3 regions of the Corynebacterium sp. USCH3 genome follow, and region 1 is predicted to be linked to each of the others. Evidence: predicted binding sites of a transcription regulator. Region 1 holds the regulator's gene; each other region holds the start of a gene.
What was found. Region 1 encodes LexA, which represses DNA repair genes until DNA is damaged. Its sites were predicted from a motif close to CGAACANNTGTTCG; they were not measured.
Positions count from the first base shown of each region.

Region 2: a site for LexA is predicted at 5,943-5,956, ahead of PQI66_RS02865 (HNH endonuclease signature motif containing protein). Genes of this name have one in related genera too.
Region 3: a site for LexA is predicted at 2,170-2,183, ahead of PQI66_RS03830 (HNH endonuclease signature motif containing protein). Genes of this name have one in related genera too.

Region 1 is NZ_JAQPZT010000001.1:409,219-419,532, forward strand. Features, by position in the region: gene PQI66_RS01920 (DeoR/GlpR family DNA-binding transcription regulator) at 1-515, opposite strand, end outside; gene ptsP (phosphoenolpyruvate--protein phosphotransferase) at 694-2,412, shown strand; gene lexA (transcriptional repressor LexA) at 2,481-3,227, opposite strand; gene PQI66_RS01935 (hypothetical protein) at 3,490-4,017, shown strand; gene nrdR (transcriptional regulator NrdR) at 4,099-4,560, shown strand; gene hrpA (ATP-dependent RNA helicase HrpA) at 4,562-8,608, opposite strand; gene PQI66_RS01950 (carboxymuconolactone decarboxylase family protein) at 8,717-9,241, opposite strand; gene PQI66_RS01955 (peroxiredoxin) at 9,243-9,839, opposite strand; gene PQI66_RS01960 (hydrogen peroxide-inducible genes activator) at 10,024-10,314, shown strand, end outside.
Region 2 is NZ_JAQPZT010000001.1:607,981-618,294, reverse strand. Features, by position in the region: gene PQI66_RS02910 (aminotransferase class V-fold PLP-dependent enzyme) at 1-717, opposite strand, end outside; gene PQI66_RS02905 (RidA family protein) at 790-1,176, opposite strand; gene PQI66_RS02900 (DUF952 domain-containing protein) at 1,242-1,589, shown strand; gene PQI66_RS02895 (mycothiol transferase) at 1,644-2,168, shown strand; gene mgtE (magnesium transporter) at 2,568-3,902, opposite strand; gene PQI66_RS02885 (hypothetical protein) at 3,934-4,119, opposite strand; gene PQI66_RS02880 (YceI family protein) at 4,139-4,825, opposite strand; gene PQI66_RS02875 (hypothetical protein) at 4,860-5,219, opposite strand; gene PQI66_RS02870 (RNA polymerase-binding protein RbpA) at 5,358-5,729, shown strand; gene PQI66_RS02865 (HNH endonuclease signature motif containing protein) at 6,214-7,335, shown strand; gene PQI66_RS02860 (polyprenol monophosphomannose synthase) at 7,332-8,144, opposite strand; gene lnt (apolipoprotein N-acyltransferase) at 8,152-9,729, opposite strand; gene PQI66_RS02850 (FxsA family protein) at 9,726-10,211, opposite strand; gene PQI66_RS02845 (SDR family NAD(P)-dependent oxidoreductase) at 10,222-10,314, opposite strand, start outside.
Region 3 is NZ_JAQPZT010000002.1:109,630-119,943, reverse strand. Features, by position in the region: gene ileS (isoleucine--tRNA ligase) at 1-2,102, shown strand, start outside; gene PQI66_RS03830 (HNH endonuclease signature motif containing protein) at 2,261-3,565, shown strand; gene PQI66_RS03825 (DNA polymerase IV) at 3,601-4,962, shown strand; gene PQI66_RS03820 (asparaginase domain-containing protein) at 4,928-5,854, opposite strand; gene PQI66_RS03815 (hypothetical protein) at 5,945-6,538, shown strand; gene PQI66_RS03810 (DUF6263 family protein) at 6,535-7,449, opposite strand; gene lspA (signal peptidase II) at 7,520-8,044, shown strand; gene PQI66_RS03800 (RluA family pseudouridine synthase) at 8,071-8,982, shown strand; gene PQI66_RS03795 (hypothetical protein) at 8,982-9,662, shown strand; gene rarD (EamA family transporter RarD) at 9,659-10,314, shown strand, end outside.

The DNA.
Region 1 (10,314 bases):
ACCCCGATGGTGCGCAGCGCGATGTCACCGACGACCGCCTGCGTGATGGGGCGAATGTGACCACCGATGAGCTGTACGTCGGACAGTCCCGCCGCCGAGAGCCGGACAGCCAGGGGGAGGAAGTTCGTCAACACCGTCAGTCCCCGGTACGGGTTGTCGTCGGGCCTGCCCGCTTCGGCGATGGCGTGCGCGAGCATCGCGGTCGTTGTCCCGGCGTCGAAAAACACCGTGCCGGTACGCGGAAGCAGTTCGGAGGCGGCCCTGCCGATCCGGATCTTCGCTTCGGTCGATGTCGTGCTGCGGAGCTCGATCGGCGTCTCGCGGGTCTGGAAGGTGTTGGTCGGTACGGCCCCGCCGTGCACCCGGTGCAGCGCTCCGTCATTGTCGAGCACGGTGAGGTCCCGACGAATGGTCTCGGGGGTGACGGTGAATCGTTCTGCGAGCTCGACCACGGTGACGCGCCCGTTGACCGCGGTCAGCGAGGCGATCTGGCGACGACGTTCCTCAGAGTTCATGTCCTGCATTCTATGGGGTCGGTGTGGTTCCGGGTCCGATTCGGGGGTGAGTGGCGCCGTCGCCCTGACCCCGGCCGGGGCCGAGGCCGGGCGCGGAAAGGGTAGTGTAGGCGGCAACCTTTTTCCGTCCACCGATGTCTTTTCAGATGTTCTGAATACTTGTGGGAGACCAGACACTATGGCAGACACGAATTCCTCCGCCCCCGCGACCGACGGCGGGCCCGTTGTGCTGAAGGGAAAGTCGGTCGTCCCGGGCACCGTCTTCGCTCCGGTGACCTGGGTGACGGACCGCCCTGAGCTCCCAGGTCCGGACAAGACGGTCGCCGAGGGAGAGCGCGAGGCAGAGTTCGCGGCGTTCACACAGGCGGTCGACACCGTCGCCGACCGGCTCAGCGGCCGGGCCACCACGGTCGAGGGCAATGCACGTCAGGTGCTTGAGGCGACGGTCGCCATCGCCCGTGACCGGGCCTGGGCCAAGAAGGTCCGCAAGTCGGTCAACGCGGGGCAGACGAACCTCTACGCGGTCAAACAGGCCACCGACGACTTCGTCGAGATGTTCCTCAAGGCTGGCGGGGTGATGGCGGAACGTGTCACCGACCTCATGGACGTCCGTGACCGCGTCATCGCCGAGCTGCGTGGTGAACCTGAGCCGGGCATTCCCGACGTCGACTCGCCTCACGTCCTCTTCGCCGATGACCTGGCACCGGCGGACACAGCGACGCTGGACCCCGAGCTGATCATCGCCGTGGTCACTGAGAAGGGCGGGGCGACCAGCCATACCGCGATCATCGCCCGTCAGCTCGACATCCCCTGTGTCGTCGCGGTTGGGACGCAGTTGCGCAGCATCCCGGCGGACACCGAGGTCCTGATTGACGCAGCCTCCGGCACGGTGGAGACGGGGGTCGATCCCTCGGATGTCGACCGGAGGGTCACGGCGGCCGCGGAACTGGCATCGAAGGTCCGCGGCTGGCACGGCCCCGCAGAGACCCGGGACGGGCACCGCGTCCAGCTGCTCGCCAACGTGCAGGACGGTGCGGCGGCGCGCCAGGCGGCGGAATCGGTCGCTGAAGGTATCGGCCTCTTCCGGACCGAGCTCGGTTTTCTCAGCGAGACCACCGAACCCTCGGTGGAGGAGCAGGCGGAGCGCTACGCAGAGGTGCTGAGCGCCTTCCCGGAGGGAAAGGTCGTGGTCCGTACCCTTGATGCGGGGTCCGACAAGCCGGTGCCCTACGTGATGGCGGAGACGGAGGAGAATCCTGCGCTGGGCGTGCGCGGGCTCCGGATCGCCCGGACTAACCAGGAACTCCTGGAGCGTCAGCTCGACGGTATCGCCTTGGCTCTGAAGAAGTCGGGGCGTGACCAGTCGACGGCACAGACCTGGGTCATGGCGCCGATGGTGGCGACTGTCTACGAGGCGCAGTGGTTCGCTGAACTGTGTCACGAGCGGGGGCTCGTCGCCGGGGCGATGATCGAGGTCCCCGCCGCGGCGCTGATGGCCGACAAGATGATGCCGTACCTGGACTTCGTGTCCATCGGCACGAACGACCTTACCCAGTACACGATGGCTGCCGACCGAATGTCGGCCTCTCTCGCACATCTCACGGACCCCTGGCAACCTGCGGTTCTGCGACTGGTGCACACCACCTGCCGTGCCGGCGCGGTCACCAGGACAGCGGTCGGCGTCTGCGGTGAGGCGGCGGCTGATCCCCTGCTGGCCTGTGTGCTGGCAGGACTCGGAGTGACGTCGCTGTCGGCCGCTCCTCCGGCACTGGCCGCAGTCGGAGCTCAGTTGGGTGAGGTTGATTTCGCGGTCTGCCGTGAAATGGCTGCGGCCGCACTTGACGCAGACGGAGCAGAGGAGGCGAAGGCGGCTGCGGCCGCCGTTCTCGGACTCTAGTACCACCCCGGGGCAACAAACACGACCGCACGAGTCGCCCGGGGCGACGGAGGGCGCCGGGACTGCGGTCAGATCTTGCGGAGTACGGCGACGACCCGGCCGAGGATGTCGGCGTTATCGCCCGGGATGGGTTCGAACAGGTCATTGTGGGGGAGGAGCCAGACCCCCGAACCGTCCTTCTGGAACTCCTTGACCGTCGCTTCCCCGTCGATCATCGCCGCGACGAAGTCGCCGAGCTCGGCGACTTTCTGTGAGCGCACGGCCACCCAGTCGCCGTTGAAGATACCTGCGTCCCGCATCGACTCACCGACCACCTGGAGGAGGAACAGCTCACCTCCGCCGACCAGTTCCTGCGGCAGCGGGAAATGCGCTTCCACGTGCTCTTCAGCCAGGATCGGGGATCCTGCGGCGATCTGACCGACCACGGGGACGAACGAGGGGGACGGCATGCCCGCCGGGCCCGGGGCGGCAGGCTTCGGCCCGGGACGGGTCGGGGTGTCGTCATCGAAGTCCCTGATGTCGACGGCACGTGGCTTGTTGTCCTCGCGCCGGAGATACCCTTTCCTCTCGAGTTCCCGCAGGTGGTAGGACACCGACGACGTGGAGTTGAGCCCCACCGCGTCGCAGATCTCGCGGATGCTCGGCGGGTAGCCGCGGAACCTTGTGGCGTCCTTGATCACGTCCATGATCCGGCGCTGCCGCTCCGAGAGCTTCTCCCTGCCCTTGTCGTCTCCCGATGCGCTGCTGGTGGAGGGGGAGGACCGCTTCCGGCCTCCCGGCGCCGCCCCGCTGGAGGAATTCTGTTTCTCTGACATCTGACCCACTCCTGGTCTTGTTGTACCGGTCGTAGTTTCGACCCTACATCACCGGACCGACATCGTTCATCAAGGTGTTCGATAACGCCGAGGTTTTTGTGGACAACATCGAACACCCGTGCTAGCGTCGGCAGCATCAAGAGTTGTTCGAACACACGGACGAAGATTGCGGCTACGGTGAGCGACGGTGTCCGGCCGCGCTGCTGTCATGGTCCTATCATATTCCGCGAATCAGGTTCACTACCACGGAAAGAGGGTTGTCATGAGCACTACGTCGGTCCGGCGCCGGAGCGTCGTCCATCGTCCCGTCTACCGCCGTCCGCAGTGGTCGGCCGTCGACGAGGCCAGTCGATCGAACACCTGGGGCCACGGCGCCACACGTCACCCGTCCGCCGTCCAGGTCGCCCGGCGTGCCCACTCCCAGGGTCGTGAGGAACGTCCGTTCGAGTCTGTCCCGCGGAGGCTCCGGATGCGCAGACGGATGTCCTCTGTCGTCGGTTCGCCCGGTGTCACGCTGCTGTCACTGGCGTCGCTGGTTCTCATGCTCGCCGCATCCCCGGCACTCACCGATCACGCCGTTGAACCGGTGACACCGAGTGGGACGGCGACGGTGACGGTGGACGACAGCGCCACCCTCGCCGACATCGCCCGGCAGCATGTTCCCGGCGCTTCGGTCGGTGACGCGGTGGCACGTATTGCGTCGCTCAACGATGTCACCGGGATCGGTGATGCGAGCGGACGGCCCTCGGGCGTGCCGTCGACCCGCGATGTCGTGGTTCCGGTGTACTGACCGGACAGTCATCGAGATGTGGCGCAACGGGTAGCATACGGGGCCGTAGTGTTTCGTCGACCGTCCCGAAGGAAGTCCCCTGTGCTCTGTCCCGCCTGCCGTTCCGAAGACTCCCGGGTCGTGGATTCACGTACGGTGGAATCCGGTTCCGCCATCCGACGACGTCGCGAGTGTGTTTCCTGCAAGACCAGGTTCACCACCCTCGAGCGGTCGGTGCTTCTGGTCACCAAGCGAAGCGGGGTGACCGAGGAATTCCGTCGGGACAAGGTCATCCGGGGTGTGGGGCGGGCGTGTCAGGGCCTCGAGGTCTCCACCGACGACCTCAAGATCCTCGCTCATGACGTTGAGCAGTCGCTGCGGGCTTCCCATGGTTCCCAGGTCGCCGCAGACGACATCGGACTGGCCATCCTCGAGCCACTCCGTAACCTCAATGAGGTGGCCTACCTGAGGTTCGCCTCCGTGTACAAGTCGTTCCGGTCCACGGAGGATTTCGAACGGGAGATCCGCGACCTCCGGGACCACCGGGGGAGCACGGCCGACTGAGTCAGCGGATCTTCGCCAGTGCCTTCGTCACGCGCGCTGCACTGGCAGGGCGGGACGTCCCGAGATGTTGGGCGTAGAGGGATACCCGAAGCTCTTCGACCAACCACTGGACGTCCTTGAACTGGGGGGACGCCGCCCGGCTCGCCGGCAGACGTTGCCTGGTCCGTTCGATGGCCTCCGTGCATTCCCTGACCTGGTCGTCGAGAGCCGCCTCCCGGTCCGGATCCGACTCCATCATCGACAGGCGGGATTTCATCGCCTCGACGTAACGCGGGATGTGACGCAGGTGCTCGACCCCGTTCTTCGCCACGCTGTGGGGCCCGAGGAAGAAGTCCAGTTGCCGCCTCATGTCCACGATGCCCTCGCCGTCCCAGGAGTCCAGCTCCTGCGACATATCCGACACCGCCAACGCCGCTGGAGCGACCGCAACCATCACCTGGCGGACGAGGCCCGGGCCACGTTCTCTGGCGGCTTCCACGGCTTCCTCACAGCGCTGCGGGTTCCGGATGACCGGCCCGTACCGTTGCAGGAGTTCCCGACAGGCCAGTACCCGGCTGTCGTCGACGAGCGCATCCGGCCCGCCGTGCGGATAGGTGTCCACCGCGACTCGTTGACGGAGTGGAAGGCCCTTCACCATCTGCTTGGCAGAGACCTGGCAGGCCGACACCATCATGTCCAGCACCGTCGAGAACTGCTGCCCCGCGGCGGCCTGCGCCGTGGGGAACGCCTTGAGGAGCACTCCGCCGCCACTGCCCGTGCCGGGGGTGACCAGCGCGGGGTAGGCTGAGGTCGTCTGTCCGTCGACGACGGTCTCCACCGATTCCGGGATCACGCCGATGCCGTCCACAGTCCAGCTGTCTGCCCGGGCGAGAACCCCCGCGTCGCCGGCCGGACGAGCAGTCTTTGACGACGCCCGCGTTGTGCTCCGGTGTGCTGCGGAATCGAGGGGACTTGGCTTCCCCTCTGCAGGCTGTCGGGACGACCTGGCTGTCGCGGAGGCGATGGACTGGGTGATCTCACCGGACAGCGACTCCTGCAATTCGCTGAGGTCCTTGGACGTCGCGATGATCTTGCCCCGTCGGTCCACCGCCGCGTAGGACATGCGTAGATGGGAGGGCACCCGGCCCCAGTCGAAGTCTGAGGCACTGATACCTGTTCCACCGAGCGACCGGAGGGCGTCGGCGAGGGCCTGGTCCACCGGCCCGTCGTAGGCGGTCATACGCTCCAGCGCGGCGCGCGCGAACTGTCCGGCAGGTACGACCGACGTCCTCAGCGGCTTCGGTAATGTCCTGATCAAGGCGACACACAGCTCCTCGCGCATGCCCGACACCAGCCATTGGGTGTCTGCGTCAGTCACGCTTGCCAGCAGGGGAAGCGGGACGCGCATGGTGATGCCGTCGGCGGGGTCACCGGGGCGGAAGACGTACGTCAGCTCGAACTCCATGGAACCTTGACGCCAGGAGTCCGGGAATTCCCGTGCTTCGGCCGCTCCGCCGTGAGAGCCGATCAATGCCTCAGGCGTCATGTCGAGCAGGTGCGGGTCCTTCTGTCTGGCCTTCTTCCACCAGGAGTCGAAGTGCCGGGCGGAGACGACGGTGGACGGCAGACGGTCTGCGTAGAACCCGTAGATCGTCTCGTCGTCGACGACGATGTCGCGTCGCCGGGCCTTGTCCTCCAACTGCCCGGCTTCATCGAGAAGTTCCTGGTTGTGCCGGTAGAATCGGTGGTTCGTCCGCCAGTCGCCGTCCACGAGTGCGTTCCGGATGAACATGTCGCGCGCGGCGTCGGGATCGGTCTTCGACAGGTTCACCCGTCGGTCGCTGATCACCGGCAGGCCGAGCATCGACGCCTTCTCGATCGCCAGTGCAGCGCCCTGCTTACTCGACCAGAACGGTTCCGCGTAGGTGTACCGCACAAGCTGGGGAGCGATCTCCTCGATCCACTCGGGGACGATCGGTGCCACCGTACGGGCGAACACTTGTGAGGTCTCCACCAGTTCCGCCGCCATCACCCACTGCGGCGGCTTTTTCGACAGATGGGAGGAGGGGTGGATGACGAAGGTCGTGTTGCGGGTGCCCGTGAACTGCCGGGAGTTGCCCTGCCGCATACCGACGTTGGTGATCAGTCCTGCCAAGAGGGACTTGTGGATCCCGGTCTCGTCAGGTGCAGCCGCAGAGTCCTCACCGAGGTCGAAGGTCAGTTCCCGGAAGTGCCTGACATTGGGGATACTCCACTTCAACTCCTGGATCACGGTGAACAACTGCCGCACCAGGTCCATCCACTCCAGCACCCGGACGTAGTGGATGAACTCCTCCCGGCACAGGGACCGGAACTTGTTGCCGGACAGTTCCTTACGGCGCGCCTGCAGGTAGTTCCACAGTTTGAGGACCGAGATGAAGTCGGAGTTCGCGGCGAAACGTGCGTGGAGTTGGTCGGCGCGGGCCTGATGCTCTGCAGGGCGTTCGCGGACGTCCTGGATGCTCAGGGCAGCCACGATGACGGCGATCTGTTCGAGGACACCGTTGGCGTGGGCCGCGGACAGCATCTTGGCCAACCGCGGGTCTGTCGGAATCCGGGCCATGTCGCGCCCGGTAGGCGTCAGTGTCGGTGGTCCGCCGGCCGCCCCGCCGGCGTCCGAGGTCTCGAGGGCCCCGAGTTCCCGGAGCAGTTGGACACCGTCGCGGACGGACTTGGAGTCCGGCGGCTGCAGGAACGGAAACTCCCGGATGTCTCCGAGATCGAGGGCGGCCATCGAGAGGATGACGCTGGCCAGGTGTGTCCGGAGAATCTCGGGGTCGGTGTATTCCGGCCGCGCCGTGAAGTTCTCCTCAGAGTACAGACGCACGGCAATGCCGTCCGAGGTTCGCCCGCACCGGCCGGAGCGTTGCTGTGCGGACGCCTGGCTGATCTCCTCGACCGGCAGCCGCTGTACCTTCGTGCGGTGGGAGTACCGGGAGATGCGCGCGTACCCGGTGTCGATGACGTACTTGATACCGGGGACCGTCAGCGATGTCTCGGCGATGTTCGTTGCGAGGACGATTCTCCGCCGGCTGCCGGGGGAGAACACCCGGTGCTGTTCGGCGGCGGAGAGGCGACCGAAGAGGGGGAGGATGTCCACTCCGCGAAAGTTCTCGTCCTGCAGGGCGTCGGCCGCGTCGCGGATCTCCCGTTCCCCGGAGAAGAAACAGAGGATGTCCCCGGGGCCTTCGGCCATCAGTTCCCGCGTGGCGTCCAGTAGCCCGTCCAACGGATCTGTCTCGACTTCACGGAGGGAGGGCTCTCCGCCGCCGGTTTTCCCGTCCGGCACCAGCCGGGTCAGGGGCCGGTACCGGACCTCCACGGGGTAGGTGCGTCCGGAGACCTCGACGACCGGCGCAGGGTTGCCGTCAGCGTCCGTGAAGTGGTTGGCGAAGGATTCCGGGTCGATCGTCGCCGAGGTGATGATGACCTTGAGATCGGGACGCCTGGGCAACAGTTCACGGAGGTAGCCGAGAAGGAAGTCGATGTTGAGGCTGCGTTCGTGGGCCTCGTCCACGATGATGGTGTCGTAGGCGTTCAGCAGCCGGTCACGTTGAATTTCTGCGAGGAGGATTCCGTCGGTCATCAGTTTGACGGCGGTCGACGCATGGACGTGGTCGTCGAACCTGATCTTGTATCCGACGCGTCCTCCGGCCTCGCCGGATTTCTCGCCGAGTTCGTCGGCGATACGGTCTGCCACGCTGCGGGCGGCGATACGCCGCGGCTGTGTGTGGCCGATCCGCTTCACTGCACCGCGGCCGAGCTCGAGACACATCTTCGGCAGCTGTGTCGTCTTGCCTGAGCCGGTCTCACCGGCGACGATGACGACCTGGTTGTCCCTGATCGTTCGGATGATCTCGTCCCGACGAGCGGACACCGGCAGAGAGTCGGGGAACGAGAGGTTGTCGGTGAGATTCAGCCGTGGCCTGCGCTGAGGGGCCGTGCCCGGCTGCCGGCCGCGTCGGCGTCCCCGTCCTTTCGCGCGGCGCTTCGGCCTACCTCCACCTGCATTGCCTTCGTCAGAAACCACCCGACGATTCTACCACTGAACGCCCGAGAGCCCGCCGTGCACATCGGGGTGCGGCGGGCTCTGAGGTGGCGTTGATCAGCGTGGCAGTGGCTGAGGTAGGGGTGCCCTCTAGCGTGCGTCCTCGATCTCGATCGCCTGGGCGACGCCCTGGACGACGGCGGCGATCTTCACTGCCTCGAAGACCTGCTCCTTGGTGAGTCCCTCATCACGCACGGTCTTCTCGTGGGCGATGGTGCAGTGGTCGCAACCGTTGATGGTCGACACGGCCAGCGAGAAGAGTTCGAAGTCGACCTTCTCGATCCCGGGCTTGCTGATGACGTTCATGCGCAGGCCCATGCGGACCTGGGCGTAGTCGTCGCCGAGCCAGCCGCGGGCCCGGTAGGCGACGTTGTTCATCGCCATGATCGACGCCGCCGCGAGGGCGGCATCGTAGGCCTCGTCGGAGAGATGGGCCTTGGCCTCGTCGGAGATCTCCGAAAGGACCTGGTCGTTGCGCGACGCCGCCGCGGCTGCGACGAAGGTGCCCCACAGCTGCTGCTCGGTCAGCTCGGTGGAGCGTGCCAGGCTGCTGAGGTTGAGCTTCAGGTCCTTGGCGTAGTCGGGCAGACCGGACTTCAGGTTGTCGATCGACATGCTACTTCAGTGCCTCCTGGACGACGTCCATCTTGTTGATGCTCTTGGTCGGGTCGTTGGCCTGCCAGTTGCATGCGCAGACCTCTTCGGACTGCAGTGCGTCGAGCACGCGCAGGACCTCGTCGACGTTGCGGCCGACGGCGTCGGGGGTGACGGAGACGAACTGGATGACGTTGTCCGGGTCGACGATGTAGGTGGCACGGTCGGCGACGCCGCCAGCGTTCTCGACACCGAGGGCGCGGATCAGGTCGTGGCGCACGTCAGCGAACATCGGGAAGGGTACACCCTTGAGCTCCGGGTGGGTCGCACGCCAGTTGAAGTGGGCGAATTCGTTGTCGGTGGATCCGCCCAGGATCTGGGTGTCGCGGTCCTGGAATTCCTCGTCGAGCTTGCCGAAGGCGGCGATCTCGGTGGGGCAGACGAAGGTGAAGTCCTTGGGGTAGAAGAAGATGACCTTCCACTTGCCCTGGTACTTGTCGAGGTTCACGTCCTCGAAGTAGTCATCCGGCTGCTGAGCATTCGCCTCGTGCAGGTCACCGCCCTTGAGTGCGGTGAGGTTGAACTCGGGGAACTGGTCTCCGACGGTGAGAATGGACATGGCGCATGCCTCCTGGGAGTCGTGAAAAACGGACGCTCGTTGCGTGCCACGAGCGAGGCCGATTATGCCATGAATCTAGAAATGACGCAAAGGTATAACTGATTTATTGCAGACTTTCCATAGGATAGATCTATGTGATGAAGCGGATAGGTTAACCTTGCGGACGTCAGGTAGTGTGATAGGCATGACCAATAAGGATTACCGGCCGACGATCGCTCAGCTCCGGACCTTCACCACCGTCGCCGAGAACGGGCATTTCGGCACTGCCGCCCAGCAGCTCGGAATCACCCAGCCCTCGTTGTCGCAGGGGCTCGCCGCGCTGGAAAGCGGGTTGGGCGTCCAGCTTATCGAGCGATCGACGAGAAAGGTGATCGTCACCGACATCGGACGGGAACTGCTGCCCTACGCCCGCGCGATCCTGGACAGCCTCGACACCTTCATCAGCCACGCCCGCGGGGCGCACGGTGGCCTGGCC
Region 2 (10,314 bases), 200 kb from region 1:
TTCGTCGGTGATGAACAACCACTTCCTGAGGTCCACGGCGAAGCTGGTGGAGGTTGAGTTGTTCACGGCGTCGCGCCCTGCCTCGCTGAGCATGACGTATCCGGCGCACGGGGTTCCGCTCCAGCCCTTCTGCGGTGCGCTGACCAGTACGTCGACGCCTGTGTCGGTCATGGAGACCCAGGAGGCGCCGGAGGCGACGCAGTCGAGGACGACCAGTGCGCCGACCTCGTGTGCGGCCTCCGCCATGGCGGTGATGTAGGCGTCGGTGAGCTGGATGCCGGCGGCCGTCTCCACGTGCGGGGCGATGACGACCTCGGGACGCTCACGACGGATCGCGGCGGTGACGTCCTCGATCGGGGCGGGGACCCAGGTGGAGGTCGGTTCGTCGCCCGTCTGCCGGGCCTTGAGCACGGTCACGTCGTCGGTGATCCGGCCGGCGTCGATGATCTGCGACCACCGGAAGGAGAACAACCCGTTGCGGACGATCAGTGTGCGCTTGCCGGTGACGAGCTGCCGGGCGACGGCTTCCATGGCGTAACTGCCCCCGCCGGGGACGACGGCGACGGTGGCAGCGTCGTAGGTCGTGGTCAGGATGTCGCGGATATCCTGCATGACCTTGGTGAACCGGGCCGACATGTGGTTGAGGGACCGGTCGGTGAAGACGACGGAGTACTCGAGCAGTCCGTCGGGGTCGATATCATTGTGTGGGAGGTTCATGCCCTTATTCTCTCACAGAGTGATCTGTCTCTCAGTATGAGGGGTGACATCGGCGTCCGGCCATCGGGCGGGTCAGATGGAGCCGTCTGCGACGACGATCGCGTCGATCTGCACCGAGGCTCCCAAGGGGAGTGCGGCGACCTGCAGGGTGGTGCGGGCGGGGTACGGTTCTGTGAACCACCGGGAGTACTCCTCATTGATGGCTCCGAAGTCGTCGTACGAGGTGAGATAGACGGTGGTCCTCGCTATCTGGGACCAGGCGAGTCCGTTCTCGGTAAGGAGTACACCGAGATTGTCCATCATCAGTGAACATTGCTCACCCACGTCGTCGGAGACGAGTTCGCCGGTCCGCCGGTCCTGACCGATGATCCCTGCTGTGTACGTGATCCCGTTGTGTGTGGTCAGGTGGGAGAACGGTGCCGAAGACTGATGAAGTGCGGAACTGTAGAAGTGGTCCATGGGGATTCAGCTTAGATCCCGGGCGGGGTGCTGCGACGGAAAGCCGTCTACGGCAGAGTGGTGACATGACGATCTACCATATCGCGCACGTTTCTGAGTGGGCTGATGCTCTGCAGGAAGGGGAGTACCGGGTCTCGACGTCTGGCCTGTTGTTGGACGAGACCGGATTTATTCACGCGTCCACAAGGGAGCAGGTCGCGTCGACGGCCGAACGTTTCTACCGTGATGTGACCGCCCCTCTGTGCGTCCTGGTCATCGACGAGGGAGCCGTCCGACGTTCCGGTACCGAGGTCCGTGAGGAGGAGGGCGACGACGGTCAGCGGTACCCGCACATTTACGGAGTATTGAAACCGGACTGGGTTGTCGATGCGCGGCCTGCCCGTTTCGGGGAGGACGGACGGTTCACCTGGTGACTTTGCGCGGGGACACCGGTCACGACGGGGGCGCGGCGCGTACGGTGGACCGGTATGAAGGCTACAGAAGTTCTGCAGGATCTCACCGGCCGTGTGCGCGATGCCGTGGGGGAGATTCCCCGGGGTCTCCCGACAGGCGTCGTCAACGCACACCCGTCGGGCCACCCGAATTCAGTGGCCTGGCTGCTCTGGCACTCCGGCAGAGAACTTGATGTCCAGCTGTCTGGTCTCACCGCCAATGAACAGGTCTGGACGTCGGAGGGGTACGACAGTTCCTCGGGTGTTCACGGGGCAGGCGATTCGATGGGATTCGGACAGTCACCTGCTCAGGCGCGGGAGGTGACTGCCGCTGAGGTCGGTCCGGTCATCGACTATGTGGCTGCCGTCTGTGACGCTGTGGACACCTATCTCTTCACGTTGGGTGACGCTGACCTCGACGCAGTCATCGACGATGCCTGGGATCCGCCAGTCACCAGAGGTGTTCGTCTCATCAGCATCCTGCATGACGCCGTGATACACCTCGGCCAGGCTGCCTATGTGCTGGGTACCGACAGTGAAGGCGTCGAAGACTCACAGTGAGCGTTCGCGGCGCGGGGCAGCGTGCCAGATCATTGAAGTGTCATAATGTATATTATCGGCGAAAAGGGGAAGTCGGCCCGTGGGGTGGGAACGCGGCATGGGTCTGTGGCGTTCTGTCGGGTTCCTGTCGCCCGCGCGTCGACGCTCCGGTGTTGTCTGGCCGGGTCTCGTTGCCGGGGTTGCCTGGGTCGCCGTCAGCCGTCGCACATCCGCGACCGGCGGCCCGTTCATTCGGTGACATCGTGCGATGGTCTGCACGTACCCCGCACGTACGGCAATCGCGGGAAGTCATGGCGGCATCGGTCCCCGCGCAGTGTGGCAAGCCAAGAGGATCAATGCACCTATCAATTCGTCACTGTGACGTAAATGGGGTGGGCTTCCCCTGTGTCGCGACCGTGCCTACAACATGCTCGACAGAATGACCTGGGCGATGCTGAAGTAGATGACCAGGCCGGTCGCGTCCACCAGGGTCGAGACCACCGGCGTCGAGAACACTGCGGGGTCCACCCCGATCTTGCGGGCGATCAGCGGAAGCACACCGCCGACGATGCAGGCCCACGTACAGATCGCCACGATCGTCAATGCCATCACGGCGCCGATGCGCCACTCGTAGAACAACGTGATGAACGGGAAGATCAGCGCGCCGAGGAATATCCCGAGCATGAATCCGACACGGACCTCCCGCCAGATCACCCTCCAGATGTCCCGCGGGCGGACTTCGTCGACGGCAAGTGCACGAACCACCGATGAGGCGGCCTGCGACCCTGCATTGCCACCGGTGCCGGTGATCATCGGCACGAACGTCGCCAGGACAACCACCTTCGCCAGTGTGTCCTCGAAGAACGACATGACGTTGACCGTCAGCACAGCCGTCAGGATCAGGACCAGGAGCCAGACCCCACGTTTGCGGGCCAGGTGGAACACCGTCGCCGTCAGGTACGGCTGCTTCAGCGGTTCCGAACCACCGGAACGGTAGACATCCTCGGTGACCTCCAGTTCCAGGATCTCCATGGCGTCGTCGACGGTGATCACGCCGAGGAACCGTCCCTCGTCATCGACCACGGGCAGCGCGAGCAGGTCGGCCTCCTGCACCAGCCGCGCGGCGACCTCCTGGTCCTCGGTGGCGTTGACGGCATGGGTCTCGACGTTCATCAGCTCGGACACCGGGGTGCCGTCGGCGGCGGTCACCAGTGAGGCGAGATTCACGACGCCGACGAGCTGTCGCGTGGAATCCGTGACAGCCAGGACCGCAATATCGCGGTTCCTCAGTTCACGGCCACGCAGTTTCTTCAGGGCCTGTTCCCTGCTGTTGCCGACGTCGATGACCGTGGGGACGGGCGTCATGACACGCCCTGCCGACTCGTTCGGGTACCCGAGCAGTTCGGCGGTGATCTTCCTGCGCTCGGCGGGCAAGTCAGCCATCATGCGGGCGGCGACCGCTGCGGGCATCTCCCCGAGCAGCTGCGCCCGGTCATCGTCGGGCAGGTTGAGCAGGAGATCGGCGAACCGCGCCTCCCTCAGGCCGGTCAACAGCTCTGCCTGGTGGACGACGTCCAGATACTCGAACACCTGGATGGCGCGGTCCTTGTCGAGGAGCCGGAACATCACCGCCTGCTCGTCGCTTCCCCGTCGGGACATTTCGTCGGCGACGGCAACGGTCGAGAGGCCGTTGAGCTCGGCCTGCAGAGCGGCCACGTCCTGGCGTTCCAGAAGGCCGGTGATGTCGTGTCCCACGGGGACCTCCTGAGATCTGTGACGGTGACTGCTATGTACGGTACCGCTCGTCCCGGTACAGTTTCAGCAACTGCCAGGACGTGACGCCGATGAAGAGTACACAGACGGCGGCGAAGATGTACCCGAGGGTCCCGCCGGTGAACGCCATGAAGGCGGTGGCCGCGATCAGTGCGGCGAGCCGGATCCACCGGGTGAAGACCATGACGTCTCTGTCCATGGTGATGTCCTCTCGAAGGTCAGCTCTGGAGGCCGAAGACCAGCAGCAGGTCCACGGTGCCCTCGTCGGCGATCTGTGACGCGACGAACTCCGGGGTGACGATACCGAAGTCTTCCCGCTTGACCGGTACCTGGCCTTCCACGATGACGTTCTCCCCTGTCCTGAGCACCCTCAGGTCGGTGGACACCTCGTTGGTCTGGCCGTGCATGGTGAGTTCGCCCGTCACGGTTACCGTGTCGACACTACCGTCCTCGGGGAGGGACGACAGGTCCACGGGGTCGGTGATACTGAAGACGGCGTCGGGGTACCGGTCTGTGTGCAGGATGTTGTCCCGCACGTGGATGTCGCGCTTCTCGATGTCAGACTCGATGCTGGCGACATCGACGGTGACCCGGCCCTCCTCCAGGATTCCGTCCGTCACCACGAGTGAACCGTGGACGGAGGATGTCCTGCCTGAGGTTGACTTCTCCTGACCTGGCAACACCTCGTCGAACGTGTAGCCCGCTTCGGTGGAGTTCTCCCCCGCTCCGGCGACAATGTCCCAGTGGCCGTCCAGCCCCACCGAGGCAGGCTCACCGCTTCCGTCGGCGATGGATGCGGTCTGCAGGCCCTCACTGGTGAGAAGTCTGTACACCGGGGGGCCGACGATGGCGATGGCCAGAGCGACGACCGCGACAACTACCAGCGTGACAATACCTTTCCGCATGTCTGTCCATGCTAGCCGTCTGTCGCCCGCAGCCCTATTCGCTTCTCCCCCGGACCCCCTCCGCATCCCGGGCGAGGGTGACCAGCTCCTGGCAGAGTTCGAGGACGCTGTCCGTCGGTTCGCCGTCGGACACCGCCGCGTGAATGTCCTCGGCGGCGCACCGGACCTCGAAGAGTCGGTCGGTGAGTTCATCCGCTGTGGCCCTGGGCAGGATCACCGAGTCTGCGGGGATGGTCGTGTCCTTCAACGACTGGCGTTGTTCGTAGGCTCGCTGGCGGCAGGACTGGCTGCAGTAGCGGCGCCGGCGCCCGGGTCCCTCCTGGATGATCTCACGGTTGCACCATTCGCACCGCTGGGGTGAGGACCGGTGGGTGTCAGGGGCGTGATCGCTCATGTCGTCCATCATTGCACCTCTGCTGTAGAGTGATGTGGTTGAGCTTTGTGGTGTCGCCCGGGAATTATCCGGGCGTCTCGTCCGTTGTACCGGAGGAATGATCCACCACGTCCGCATGATGAGAAGGGTGATGCACCGATGGCAGATCGCGTACTGCGTGGCAGTCGTATGGGAGCGGTGTCCTACGAGACCGACCGTGACCACGACCTGGCTCCCCGCCAGATGACCAAATACCAGACTGAGTCCGGTGAGATCTTCGAGGTAGCCTTCGCCAATGACGCGGAGATCCCCAGCGAGTGGATGTGCAAGAACGGCCAGCTCGGCCAGCTCATTGAAGGCGTCGGGCAGGACGCCAAGCCGCAGAAGCCGGCACGTACCCACTGGGACATGCTGCGTGAGCGCCGCTCGCTCGAGGAACTGGACGTGCTTCTCGAGGAGCGCATCGAACTGCTGCGCAAGCGTCGTCGCACCGCGATGAAGCTGATGAAGGAGCAGGCGGCGAACTCCTGAGTCCTTCGGCGATGACCTGGTAGAAGCCCTCTGGCAGTGCCGGAGGGTTTCTATTTTTCTTTCTTTCGATTCGATCATAAGTTCGATGCTTGTTTAGTTGCATCATTCTGTGTCCGCATGGTTCGGTAGTATGTTCGACATGGATGACACCGCGTCACAGCCTGCTCCCCCACCTCCCGAGCACGACCCTCCACAGGCGAGGCCGGGGCACCCCGATCTCGTGTTTGTTTCCGGAATCCTCATTGACTGGGGTGAGCTGTACGAACCCTCGTTCACGTTCCGACAGTGGTCGATCGAGACGTCGACGGACACTGCCGCCGTCGCAGTCAGAAGGATGAACCGTGCGATGATCGAGATCGCCGTCCAGTGCGTTCCTCAGGGCGCCGTCGATGTTGTGGCCCATCACGCGCGCCTTCAGTCCAGGCTGTCGCTGACGCGGTGCAGGGCTGAAACCTACACGGACATCGGGTTACTGTGCGCCCGCATGCCCCGGCTCAAGGCTCACCTGCTCCGGGGGATGCTGAGCTTCGACCATCTCCGGGTATTGGCGCGTAGCGCAGACGGTATCCGGCCTGACGACACCGACGCAGCGGAGGAGGCCCTGATTACCGTCCTCACTCCCCGACGGGACAGGCAGGTGATGCCGGGGCCGCGCGCGATGGTGAAGAAGATTCTCAAGGCGATGCACAGGATCGATGAACTCGCGCGTCCCGTCGACCACACGGATCCTGAACCACCACCCGTCAGTTGTGCGGAGATGATAGGAACGACGGGGTCGGCCCTGACCTCCGACGCTGTCGGGCCACCCGCCGGTGTCGATCCCCGCGACTGTGGTACACCCACCCGACGCGTCAGTGTCGACACCTATGACCCCTGCGCCACCGTAGTCACCGCAACGCTCCCGCCTGAGGAAGCTGAGGAGGTCGTCGCCGTCCTCGACGCGGTCTGCCGTGAAATGTCCTGTTCACGCGCAGACGGCCTGCTTCATCTGGTCCGCGGTACCGCCGATGTCAGCGTGACCCTGAACATCTACCGCGAGATCAACAGCAAGGTTGCTGCGACATCAGGCGGGCACTGGCTCGACGCCGTCGCGACCGACGCATTCATGGAGCGCGTCACCCACCTCCGGATTCCCGGCCACGAAGCCACGGACACCTATACACCCACCAGGAGGATGGTGGAGTTCCTGGAAGGCGTGTACACCAGTTGTACCTTCCCCGGGTGCGAGGTACCCGCAGCGAAATGCGATATCGACCACGTGCGTCGCTACAACCACGGGGATCCGGACTCCGGCGGGCCGACCGACACCGGGAACCTCCATCCCCTGTGCCGTTCCCACCATCTCCTCAAGACACTCGGCTGGGTCGACGCCACCAAGGCCGGTGACGGCTCGGTGATGTGGTCGAGCGTCGACGACGGGCACACCTATGTCACCGAACCGACGGGGCCTCTCGCCGGATTCGCGAGAACCAGCTTTGCCACCCTGGCGAGCAGGCGCTACAGGACGGTACGGGAGCACAATGAGAGACGAAAGGCAGTACGTGCATCCCAGCAGGCGGTACTCACCGCGGCACGCAGAGCGAGCACGGAAGAGGTGCCGTTCTAGCGACCGATCTTCTGCCTGACCGAATCCCTGCCCAACCGCCAGAACGCCCCGGCAAGAGTGCTGATCTGGGCGGCACGGTGGCGGATCCCCCACGCCGTCACGACCATCAGACTGTCCTTGACGAAACTGCCCGCCAGCTTGGACTCCCCGATCTCCCGCTCGGTGAAGGTGATCGGTACCTCGTCGACGGCGAAACCGCCCTGGACCGCCCGGAAGGCGAGGTCGACCTGGAAGATGTAACCGGCGTTCGACAACTCGTCGAGGTCCAGCGACTCCACCAGCGACCGGCGGTAGGCGCGGTAACCGGCGGTCATGTCGGAGAGCCCGCCGCCGAGGGCGATGGAGATGTAGATGTTCCCCGCCTTGGACAGGAACCACCGGTTCCACGGCCAGTTGACGACCTTTCCGCCGGGAACGTAACGCGACCCGACGACGAGATCCGACCCTGCGTCGACCTGCTCCAGCAACCGGTCCAGCTGCTCCGGGGCATGGGAACCGTCGGCGTCCATCTCGCACAGCACCTGGTAGTCATGCTCGAGCCCCCACCGGAAGCCGGCGACATAGGCACCGCACAGGCCGCCCTTCCCCTCACGGTGGAGGACGTTGATGTGCCCGTCGCCGGCGGCGAGTTCGTCGGCGAGTTCTCCGGTGCCGTCCGGACTGTTGTCGTCGACGATGAGGATGTCCACGCGGTCAGGCTCTGCCGCACGGAGGCGACCCACGATGAGCGGGAGATTCTCCAACTCCTCGTAGGTCGGGATGATGACCAGGGTGCGGTCACTGGGGTTCGTCGAATGTCCCGTAGCCAACCTCTGCCTACCTCTTCTTCTGCCGGAAATTCTTCTGCCGGAAACCTGTATAAAGCACGAATGCTACGCCAACGGCGGCGAGGATCCACTCTCCGACGGGGCCGATGCGTGCCGACAACGTCTCAGTATCGCGCACCGGAACGTCCTCCTGCAAAAGACCCGCACGGGAAATCTCCGTCCGGTCCATCACAGCGCCCTCCGGTGACACGATCGCCGAGACCCCTGAGGTCGCAGCGACAATAACGGACCGGTCGTACTCGATCGCCCGCATCCGGCTGATCGCCAGCTGCTGGAACGTCATGTCGGTGAACCCGAAGGTCGCGTTGTTCGTCGGACTGGCGAAGAGCGTGGCCCCGGCGCGCACCGCATCACGGAACGCGCCGTCGAAGCTCACCTCGTAGCAGGTCGCCACACCGACCCGCACGCCGTCCATGTCCACCACGCCGTCGCCGTCGCCGGGCTTGAAGTCACCCGCCATGTCCACGTACGGGCTGACGTGGCGCAACAGGTCACGGTAGGGCATGTACTCGCCGAAGGGCTGGAGGAACTTCTTCACGTGCTGGTCGCCGGCACCGGTCTCGGGATCCCACACCACGGCGGTGTTCCGGGACCCTTCCTCGTCGCGGGTGAGTGTCCCCACCAGCAGGGGTGCCCCGACGGCCTTCGCGGCGGCGCTGATCTGCTCGGCGGCGCTCTCGTTGACGAAGGGGTTGATGTCCGAGGCGTTCTCCGGCCAGATCACCAGGTCCGGGCGCGGTCGCTCCCCCCGGTCGATCTCCTCGGCGAGTGCGAAGGTCTGCGTGAGGTGGTTGTTCAGTACGGCGCTGCGCTGGGAGTTGAAGTCCAGCCCGAGCCGTGGAACGTTGCCCTGTACGGCGACGACGTTGAGGGTCTCGTCGACGTCACCTCCCCACGAGGTCGGGACAGCGCCCAGGACGAGTCCACCGCCCACGGTCACGGCCACGGCGGAGGCCGTGGTGACGTAGCGGCGGCGCGTCAGCAGCGCGAGCGCCACACCGGTGAGTACCACCGCGAAGGTGACCAGGGCAGGCCCGGCCACCGTCGACCACTCTGCCAGCGGCCCGGTGATCTGGCCCCACGCGACCCGGGCCCATCCGAATCCACCGAAGGGCCATGAGGCGCGGAGCCACTCCGTGGCCACGAACCAGGCAGGCACCGTCACGAGCAGAAGGGCCGATCGGCCGTGACGTTTACGGCCGCCCCTGTCCCACGCCCGTGCCACGACGCAGATCAGTCCCAGGCCCAGCCCGAAGAGCAGGCTGTAAAGGGATTCGAGGAGGGACAGCCCGATCCACGCGATGGCACCGACGTACTCGCCGACCCAGGGCAACAGGAACAGGAAGCACACCAGGCCCTGGACCCAGCTGAGCCACATCACCCACCGTCGGACGTTACGGGGCCCGGTCGCGTCCGTGGGAGCGCCTGACACCGCGCGGTCCACCGCGATGAAGAAGAGCGCGAAGCCCAGTGGGGCCGCCCACCACAGACCGGTGGGCTGGTAGGAGGCGAACTGGGCCACCCCGGCGGCCGCTGCAGCGGCCGTCAGCAGGAGGAAACGGATCACGCCCTGTCGTCCCTGCTGTCATCCCTGTCGTCGAACTCGTCGGTGCGGTGGTCGATGACCTCGCCCCATCCGTCCACGTCCCGGGTCTGCGGCATGCTCACACCGGAGACGGTCGTGAAGGACGCGCCGCCGAAACTGGTGATCCTGCGGCGCAGCGCGCCGCCCAGCCCGCGACGCACCAGCGAGCGGGTCGGCGGCAGGAGCAGGACGATGCCGAGCACGGCGGTGACCAGTCCGGGCAGGGCGACGAGGACGGCACCGACGGCGCTCAACGCGGCGTCGGCGGTGAGCCGGCCCGGGTGTGCCCGGTCGGTCATCGACCGCCGGACAAGTTCACGGAACTGCCACCCGGCGAGCAGCATGCCGCCGATGAACGTCGCCAGGACCAGCAGGACCGTCCACCCGAACCCGATCCACTTCCCGACCAGGAAGAACACGAGGATTTCGGCGACGATGTACAGCAGGGGCAGCAGTCTGGGCATACTCCCCACCCTACCGCGGTGCCCGTCGCCACAGTGCTCTCGGGACCAGCGGCATGATCCGGGCCAGGACGGCGAGTTTCCGGGGGACCCACACGTCGCTCCG
Region 3 (10,314 bases), on a different contig from region 1:
ACGACATGGCGACCTGCAATGCGGCAGGCATCGACACCGTGGTGCCGGTGGACATGGACGGCACGTTCACCTCCCTGGTGCCCGACTACGAGGGGCAGCTGGTCTTCGACGCGAACAAGGACATCATCCGCGACCTCAAGGCCGCCGGGCGTGTCGTGCGCCACCAGACGATCGAGCACTCGTACCCGCACTCCTGGCGCTCCGGTGAGCCGTTGATCTACATGGCGTTGCCCAGCTGGTTCGTCTCCGTGCAGACGTTCCGTGACCGGATGGTGGAGCTCAACCACGAGCAGATCGAGTGGATCCCGGAGCACATCCGCGACGGTCAGTTCGGCAAGTGGCTCGAGGGTGCCCGTGACTGGAACATCTCCCGCTCGCGGTACTGGGGCTCGCCGATCCCGGTGTGGGTCTCCGATGACGACGCGTACCCCCGGGTCGACGTCTACGGTTCCCTGGATGAGCTGGAGGCGGACTTCGGCGTGCGTCCGGAGTCGCTGCACCGTCCCTACATCGACGAGCTGACCCGCCCGAACCCGGACGATCCGACGGGGAAGTCCACGATGCGGCGCGTGCCGGATGTGCTGGACGTGTGGTTCGATTCCGGTTCGATGCCGTTCGCGCAGGTGCACTACCCGTTCGAGAACAAGGAGTGGTTCGACACCCATTCCCCGGCGGACTTCATCGTGGAGTACATCGGTCAGACCCGCGGCTGGTTCTACCTGCTGCACGTGCTGTCCACCGCCCTGTTCGACCGCCCGGCGTTCACCAAGGTCGTCTCCCACGGCATCGTCCTCGGCGACGACGGACTGAAGATGTCGAAGTCCAAGGGGAACTATCCGGACGTCAACGAGGTCTTCGACCGTGACGGGTCGGACGCGATGCGGTGGTTCCTCATGAGTTCGCCGATCCTGCGGGGCGGCAACCTCATCGTCACGGAGCAGGGTATCCGTGAGGGTGTGCGCCAGGCGATGCTGCCGATGTGGAACGCCTACTCGTTCCTGCGCCTGTACGCCCACACCCCGGCCCGGCGGGACACCACGTCGACGAATGTCCTGGACCGGTACATCCTGGCCAAGCTGCACGACACGGTGTCCGCGGTGACCGGGGCGCTGGACGCCACCGACATCGCCACCGCCACCGACGAGATCCGGCAGTTCTGCGACGTGCTGACCAACTGGTACGTCCGGCGGTCCCGTGACCGGTTCTGGGCGGGTGACTCCGGCGAGAACGGGCACCCGGAGGCCTTCAACACGCTGTACACCGTCCTGGAGACGTTGTGCCGGATCGCGGCCCCGTTGCTGCCGATGACGACCGAGGTGATCTGGCGGGGTCTGACCGGGGAGCGCTCGGTGCACCTCACCGACTGGCCCTCGGCGGACGACCTCCCCGCGGACGATGCCCTGGTCGCGTCGATGGACGCGGTGCGCGGGGTGTGCTCGGCGACGTCGTCGTTGCGCAAGTCCCATAAGCTGCGTAACCGTCTGCCGTTGCCCGGCCTCACGGTGGCGCTGCCCGATTCCGGGACGCTGGAGGACTTCGCGTCGATCATCCGGGACGAGGTCAACGTCAAGGACGTGACACTGACTGACGACGTGTCGTCCGTGGGACGCTTTGACGTGGTGGTCAACGCCCGCGCGGCAGGCCCGCGTCTGGGCAGGGACGTCCAGAAGGTGATCAAGGCGGTCAAGACGGGTGACTACACCGTGGCCGAGGACGGGACGGTCACTGCCGGCGGGATCGGACTGATCGACGGGGAGTACAACCGGAAGCTCGTGGCGGTCGACCCGGAGAACACCGCCGAAATCCCCGGCGGGGACGGACTCGTGGTCCTCGACACCACCGTGACCCCGGAACTCGAGGCCGAGGGCTGGGCGGCGGACCGTGTCCGGGGCGTACAGGACGCGAGGAAGGCCTCCGGTTTCGATGTCTCGGACCGTATCTCGCTGACCCTGTCGGTGCCTGAAGCCAGGAAGGCCTGGGCCGAGGAACACGCCGGGACGATCGCCGGTGAAGTGCTGGCGACGTCGGTGTCGGTGGTCGTCGGTGAGACTCTGACCCATGATGTCGGGGACGGGGTGACGGCGGACCTCGCGCAGGTGTAGCCGCTCACCGGAGGTTCCGCCGCCCCGGGTGACCGTGTCACCCGGGGCTTTCCCAGCCCTTGATAATCGAACAGAAGTTCGGTAACATCGTGCATGGACAGGGTGACATCCGGGCGAGCGAGGGGCGTGGCATGGTGCAGGGTGGAGCGGATCTCAGCGTGATCGAACGTGACTACGAGGAGCTGTGTTTCGAGTGTGATGTCGAGTACGTCGAGGAGAACCTGGACGAGCCGTGCTGGGCGGTCAGTGCCCAGGAGGTTATGTTCAGCGCAAAACGTGAGATCAACCTCCTCGAACTCGATATCGCGAGAGAAGCTGCCCCACTGCCCGGCATGGAGGTGGCCAGGCACGTGAGGGCGTTGTCGGTGGGGCTGGGGGTCTCGAAGGGCCGGGCGTTGGCCTACTGCGACATCGGCACGATGGCCGGGCGGATGGTCGGACTACGTCGGTGTCTGCAGGGCGGGGCCTTCTCCTTCGAACACCTGCGCGCACTCGCGGATGCTGTCGCCGCCGTCGACGACCAGCACCTGGAGGCGGTGGAACGGGGCCTGGTGGATCTGCTGACACCGACGATGCCTCGTCAGGCGGTCCCCGGTGTGGTCACTCTCCGCCGAATGGCGCAGCAGGTGGTCGCAGAGATTCAACCGTCGGCGAGGCCGCTTGACCCTGAAGGCCGGGGTGAGCCGCCGCCTCCGCACCACCAGCTCGACTTCTCGGTGGACACCAGGGCGGACGCGGCGACGACCCTGCATGTCACGTTGCCGGTCGACGAGGGGCTTGGACTGGTCCGCATCATCGACGCGGTCGCGGCTGCCCGGAACTGTAGCCGGACCAGGGCTCTCGTCGACCTGGTGCACGGGCGGGCGGGGGATGTGTCGGTGACGTTGAACTGCTACCGCAACCTCGACAGCGGTCGCATGCACCTGGAAAGCACATGGTTGCACGAGGTGGCCACGGAGCGGTGGATGGCACGGGTCACAGAATTGTGTGTGGCCGGCCACAGTGAGGTGTCGGGGTACTCACCGTCGGAGCATCAACGGGCCACCGTCGCGGGCAGGGACGGCACCTGCCGGTTCCCCGGCTGTGACCGCTCCGCCGCGACGGCGCAGGTCGACCACGTCGCGCGGTGGGTTGACGCCGGTGAGGACGGTGAGGAGGCAGGCGGTAAGACGGCGACCTGGGCGATGCACTCGTTGTGCCCCGGTTGCCACGGGATGAAGACGCGGGGACTGCACGACGTCACGCTGAATCCCGACGGTTCCGACTGGTGGTCCAGCGTCGAGGACGGGCACCTCTACGTCTCGACCCCCACCGGTCCGTTGGCGGACGCCGTCCTGGACTTCGATACCCGTCTGCACCGGAAGGTCAGGACCCTGGCCAGCCACAACGAAGCAAGGCTGCGGTGGCTCGGCGATATCAGGGATGCGGCGCAGAGTGCGGCGGACGAGCTGGTGCCTTTTTGAGGGCACCGGATCTCATCCTGCCTAGAATCAGGGACATGAACACCACGCAGCGTTGGGTGGTCCACCTCGACATGGATGCGTTCTACGCCTCGGTCGAGCAGCTCACCAGGCCCACGCTCGCCGGACGACCGGTACTGGTCGGGGGTGCGTCCGGACGCGGCGTGGTGGCGGGGGCGTCGTACGAGTCCCGGGTGTACGGAGCCCGGTCCGCCATGCCGATGCAGCAGGCGGTCCGGTTGTGCCGGGGTAGGGCGGTCGTGGTGACCCCCAGGTTCGCGGTGTACTCCGCCGTGTCCACGCAGGTTTTCGACCTGCTCGGCCGGGAGGGGGACACCATCGAGCAGTTGAGCGTGGACGAAGGGTTCGTTGAACCGGAGTCCCTGGTCGGACGGAGTAGCGCGGAGGTCCGGCAGTGGGCACGTGATCTGCAGACGCTCGTCGACGACGAGGTCGGCCTGCCGTGTTCCATCGGCGTGGCCTCCACGAAACTTGACGCGAAGATGGCGTCCGACCTTGCTAAACCGCACGGCGTGACGGTGGTCGACAGGGCCCGTCGGCTCGAGGTCTTCGCGCCACGGCCGGTCGGTGAGTTGTGGGGCATCGGTCCGGTGGCCCAGAACAAACTCGCCGAGGTGGGCGTCACGACGATCGGTGCCTTCGTGGAGATGGACGACGTCGACGTCAAAGGGCTCCTCGGCTCTGTCGGCCTGCAGGTCCAGGCGTTCGCCCGCGGGCAGGACTCACGTCCTGTCGCGCCCCGAGCCCGTGCGAAGCAGGTGTCTGCGGAGCACACGCTCGACAAGGATGCGGCGACGACGGTCGACGTGGACCCCGTCCTGGTCCGGGCGGCCACCGCTGCACGGCGCCGTCTGCTCGGGGACGGACGTGCGGCGCGGACAGTCACGGTGAAGACCCGCACCGCCGATTTCAAGGCCCACACCCGGTCGACGACCCTGGCCACCCCGACCGATGACCTCGACGAGATCATCGCCGCGGCGCGGTCCGTCGTCCCCCGGCCGGAGGTGTCGGGCGCGGTGCGGCTGGTCGGGGTGAGCCTGTCTGGGCTCACCGAGGAGCGTCAGGCGGTCCTCTTCCCCGAGCCTGGCCTGTCCGACGGCCAGTCCGTGGAGGTGCCCGGCCCTGTACATGCCCCTGAACATGCCCCTGAGCCGGAAGCGGCGGCGGTGGAGTCGCCGGAGGGCCCGCCCCGTGCATCCTGGCGCCCGACCGTGGACGTCCACCACGCCGACTACGGGCACGGCTGGGTGCAGGGCACCGGCGCCGGGGTCGTCAGTGTGCGCTTCGAGACCCGGTCCACTGGCCCGGGGAAGGCACGGTCGCTGGACGTCGACGACCCGGATCTCAGCCCTGCGGACCCCCTGGACAGCCTCCGGTAGCTTGTCCTGCGCGGTGCACCGCCAGTTCACACAGCAGTTCCATCCGCGCCTGGGCGGCGGTGAGCTGTCCGGCGGACCGCACCCCGGCCCGCGCCAGGCTACGGCCGCCACCGGCGCCGCCGTACACCAGCTGGACCCCACCGGCGGCGACCCGACTGGCGACGACCACGGGGATCCCCTCAGCCAGTGCGACGCTGATCCCTTCGGCGTGCACACCGACGTTTCCCGAACCGAAGGCGGCGACCACGATCCCGTCGGCGCCGGTGCGCACCGCCGACTCGACGAGGGTGGGCTCCGACCCCTGGCAGGCGGCGACGATGTCGACCCGGAGACCGTCCAACGGTGCCGGGTGTGTGCCGTGCGTACCGGGGACAGCCGGACGGGGCAGGGGCGGGGTGTCGAAGGCGGCGTCGGCGGAGGTGTGGATCTTGCGCACACCGTAGGCCGGCAGAGTCCGTCCGCCGAAAACCACACACGGGGCGTCGACATGCGCTGCGGCGGCCACGGCGTCCCGGAGGTTCCCCGGGCCGTCGGGCGCGTCGTCGTCGGCGGGACGTTGGGCACCGGTGAGGACCACCGGACCGCCGATGAGCCGGTCCACCGCCATTGCGGTCTCCTCCATCGAGTCTGTGCCGTGGGTCACGACGACGGGGCCGCGTCGACCTGCCTCGTGGATCTCGGCGAGCAGCGCGTCGAGATCGCGGAGGCTCATGGTGGAGGAGTCGAGGCGGAGGATGTCCCGGGCGGTGACTGAGGAGCGGTCCAGCCCGGCGTCCTCGAGAAGTGCGTCGATGTTGAGGGTGGGGACGAGGTCACCGCGGGCGTCGGCGGTGCAGGAGATCGTCCCGCCGGTGGCGAGCACGGTGGGGAAGTCAGCGGATGTGTCGGTCACGGATTACTAGGCTACCGGTTGAACGGCGGTAGACTCTCGTCATCCGTTGTACATCCGCACGCAAGAAGGAGCCCCGTCACTGTGAGATCATTGAAGCGAACCCGCGCCATCGCCGCAGCCGTCGCCATCACCGCAGGGCTGTCCGTGACCGCCTGTTCCTCGGACGACGACGCCGCCGACAGCTCGGCCACGGAGACCACCGCTGAGCAGACGACCGAGCAGGCACCGTTGCCGACGGCCCAGGAGCTCGGTGAGATCCTCGACCGCGCCGTCGCCCCGGGCGTCCCCGCCGAGGAGAAGGCGGACACCGTGGAGAACGGCGACCAGGCCGTGGAACTCTTCGACGTGATGACAGCGTCCAAGGAAGAGTCCGGCGCGACGTTCGAGGTCATTGACCCGGTGATGCCCGGACTCGTCGAGAACACGGTGGAGACCCAGATCAACATGACTCTTCCCGACCAGGAGCCGCAGCTCATCCAGGGCGTGAAGTTCGTCGACGACAACGGCCAGTGGAAGCTGTCCCAGGAGTGGGCCTGCACCCTGGTCAGCAATGTCGCCCCGGACCAGGTGCCGGAGAGCTGTGCCCCGTTCCTCGAGGACGCCCCCGCCCCTGAGGGCGGCGCACCCGAGGCGCCCGCCGAGGACGCGCCTGCCGAGCAGCCGGCCGAGCAGCCTGCCGCTTAGGCAGGCTCCCAGCTGGACTTCGTCCGGGAGACCTGGACCACCGTCACCGGTGAATCCGTCTCCCCGTAGGTCACACTGGTCGAGGTCTCGATCATCCCCGAGACCGGGACCGGACGGCGCAGGTCGACGGTGATGTTGCCGGAGGACTCACTCTCCGAGTCCATGACCTGCAGGTTGGTGCCGGGAAGCTGCCGTACCGACGGGGTGCGCTCGACCTCGACGTCCAGCTCGATACGCGAGCCCTCCCTGGCCACCAGGGTGTAGGTCACCGCCTGCCGCATCGACACGGTGTCGTCGACCTGCCCGGTGACCGTCCAGGTCGCGCCGGTGCCCAGGTCGTCGGTGGGGAAGACGACCGGGATGTCCGCCATCTGGCTGAACGACTGCTCCACGCTGGCACGCGCCGAGTCGGACGCCTGCTCAGGTGCGGAGAATCCCCGGGAGATGACCCGCCCGTCCTGGTTGTAGCGCTGGTTCATGGTGAACCCCTCCGCCGAGGAGATGTCGTCGTTGCGGTCGGAGTTGTCGCCGGTCGGGCGCCCGGCGACGACGGTGGCCTCCAGCTCTTCGCCGTCGGTGGACGTCGACACGGTCAGCGGTACCTCCATCGTGACGTCCTCGTAGGGCAGGTCGTCCGCGTCGGCACCTCCCTCGGTACGTTGTTCGAGTCCGCGTGTCGCCCGGAACACCGTCTCCTTCTCCCCGGGGTCGCTGAACCAGACCAGCGGTTCACGCGGGGCGTCGCCGGTGTCGCCGACGGTGACGGAGACCCCGGACACCGGGGCGTCGACGGGGTCTTCGGCGGTCTCGTCACCGGAGGAGCAGGCGGTGAGCACCGAGGCCGTCAGCACGGTGGTCATCAGTGTCGGCAGAAGTGCCCGCCGCAGGGGCACACGTGGTTGGAAGCGCACGCCTGTCAGAATACCAACTGCCGGTGCACCGACTGAGGTCCGTGGGCCGGGAGGCGTTAAGATCGTCGCCGTGACTGTTTTCAATGTCCGACCCTGGGCGCTCATCCCGTTGACCGGTATCGTCGCCGTCGACCAGCTCACGAAGTGGCTCGTCGTGGAGAATCTCGAACCGGTGACGGCGTACCCGGTGATCGGAGACGTCGCGCGGCTCTACCTGATCCGCAACTCCGGTGCGGCGTTCTCCATGGGCGAGGGCGCCACAGTGGTCTTCTCGGTGATCCAGATGATCGCCGTGGCGCTCTGCGTCGTCCTGGCTTTCCGTGTGCGTAACCCGTGGGCGGTGGCGGCGGTCGGCCTGATCGGTGGCGGTGCGGCCGGGAACCTCATCGACCGGATTCTCCGGGATCCCGGCGCACTGCACGGCCACGTCGTCGACTTCGTCTCGGTCGGCAGCTTCGCGATCTTCAACGTGGCGGACGCCGCGATCAGCGTCGGTGTGGTGGTGTACCTGGTGTACGCCCTGCTCATCGAACCGAGGCAGGAGAAGCGGCAGGAGAAGGAGACGGACGGGGAGAACGGGGTGCAGGCGTCGTGAGTGCAAGCCCCAGGGAGTCACGCATGATGCCGGTGCCGGACGGACTGGCGGGAATGCGGGTGGACGCCGGTCTGTCGAAACTGCTCGGCCTGTCCCGCACCGTCGTCGCCGAGCTCGCGGAAGCGGGCGACGTAACCCAGGACGGCCGTCCCGCCGGGAAGTCGGACAGGCTCGTCGGCGGCGCATGGCTGGACGTCACCCTGCCTGAACCGGAGCGCGATCTCGCCGATGAACCGGCCGAGCACGTCGAGGGCATGGAGATCCTCTACTCCGACGACGACATCATCGCCGTGAACAAGCCCGTCGGTGTCGCGGCGCACCCGACGATCGGGTGGGAGGGGCCGACGGTGACCTCGGGGCTGGCGGCCGACGGTTTCCGGATCTCCACCTCCGGCCCGCCGGAGCGCAAGGGGATCGTGCACCGGCTGGACGTCGGCACGTCCGGGGTGATGGTCGTCGCCGCCAGCGAACGCGCCTACACGGTGCTCAAGCGGGCGTTCCGCGACCGGACGGTCGACAAGACCTACCACGCCCTGGTCCAGGGGCACCCGGACCCGACGACGGGCACCATCGACGCACCGATCGCCCGTCACCCCGGTGCCGGGTGGAAGTTCGCGGTGCGCGACGATGGCCGCCATGCGGTGACCCACTACGAGACCCTCGAGGCGTTCCGGCAGGCGACCCTGGTGAAGGTGCACCTGGAGACCGGGCGGACCCACCAGATCAGGGTCCATTTCTCTGCGCTGCACCATCCGTGCTGCGGTGACCCGATGTACGGTTCCGATCCGGCCCTCACGGAGTTCCTGGGGCTGGAACGCCAGTGGCTCCACGCCGTACACCTGGGATTCACGCACCCGGACGGCCGGTGGATGGACATCGAGTCGCCGTATCCGGCGGACCTGCGTATGGCGCTGGACCGGCTCCGGGAGGTCAACTGATGGCGGCCTCCGGGGCCCGTCCCTCCCGCCGGATCGCCCCGGACCGCAAGGTGCGGCGGCGGCGTGAATGGGAGGACACGCGGCGTCCCGCCTGGGTGATGTGGCTGTCGGTGGCGTGTCTGGTGTGTCTCGCGGTGACGGTGGTCGCGCTGGCGGGGTCCGAGCGGATGTCCCGGCCGCAGGCGATCAACGGTGACGCCCTGGGGCCGGACAACAGTGAGACGCTGGACGGCTACCTCGACCGCGCCGCTGCATCGGTGCAGGACGCAGTCGACGACACCGGTGACGGCCACGGTGCCGGCCGGTGGGCGTTGGTGACCCCGGTCGCCCCCTCCGGCCCCGACGCGCTGGCGGAGATCTTCGGTGGGATGTCCGACCTGCGGGTCTCGACGCTGCTGTTCGGAAACTCCCGGTGGGAGATCCCGGAACCCGCGGACGGGCACCGGCGCGCCGACGTCTTCACCACCGCCCGTGACCAGGTGGCGGTCAGCGCCGGTACGGCGCAGGACGACCCCGCCCTCGACGCGCTCGGCGTCCTCGTCCACGGCACGCCCGACGATCTGGCGGACCTCGCGGACCGGCCCGGCGTCCTCGCGGTCGAGGCGTTGCCCGCCGACGCGGCGTACGGGCGGTTCGGGGTGCGCCCGGTCACCGTCGAGGAACGGGAGGAGCACCGATGATCTGGGGAGTCCTGGCCTACCTGATGTGGGGGTTCTTCCCCGCGTTCTTCCCGCTGCTGCGCCCGGCCGTGCCGATGGAGATCCTGGCACACCGGTTCGTGTGGACGTTGGCCTTCGTCGTCGTCGTGATGGCCTGCACCACCGGTTTCCGGTGGATGCGCGGCATTCCGCGGGGCCTGTGGCTGCGCATCACGGCCGCGGCGGTACTCATCGCGGGCAACTGGGGCCTCTACATCTACGCGGTCAACAACGACCATGTCGCCGACGCCGCCCTCGGGTACTTCATCAACCCTCTGGTCAGCGTGCTCCTGGCGGTGCTGGTGCTGCGGGAGCGGCTGCGGCCCCTGCAGTGGGTCTCGGTCGGGATCGCGGGGGTGGCGGTGGTCATCCTCACCGTGGCACTGGGGTCACCGCCGGTGGTGTCCCTGGGCCTGGCGGTGTCCTTCGCCGGCTACGGGCTGCTGAAGAAGCGGGTGCCGCTGACACCGTTGCAGTCGCTGACCGCCGAGACCGCCGTCCTCGCGCCGGTGGGCGTACTTTTCCTGGTCTGGCTGCAGTCCCAGGGGGAGAACACGATGGTCCAGGGCGGGCACGGCGTGGGCCACGTCCTGTTGCTGATCACCGCGGGTGCGATCACGGCGCTGCCGCTGCT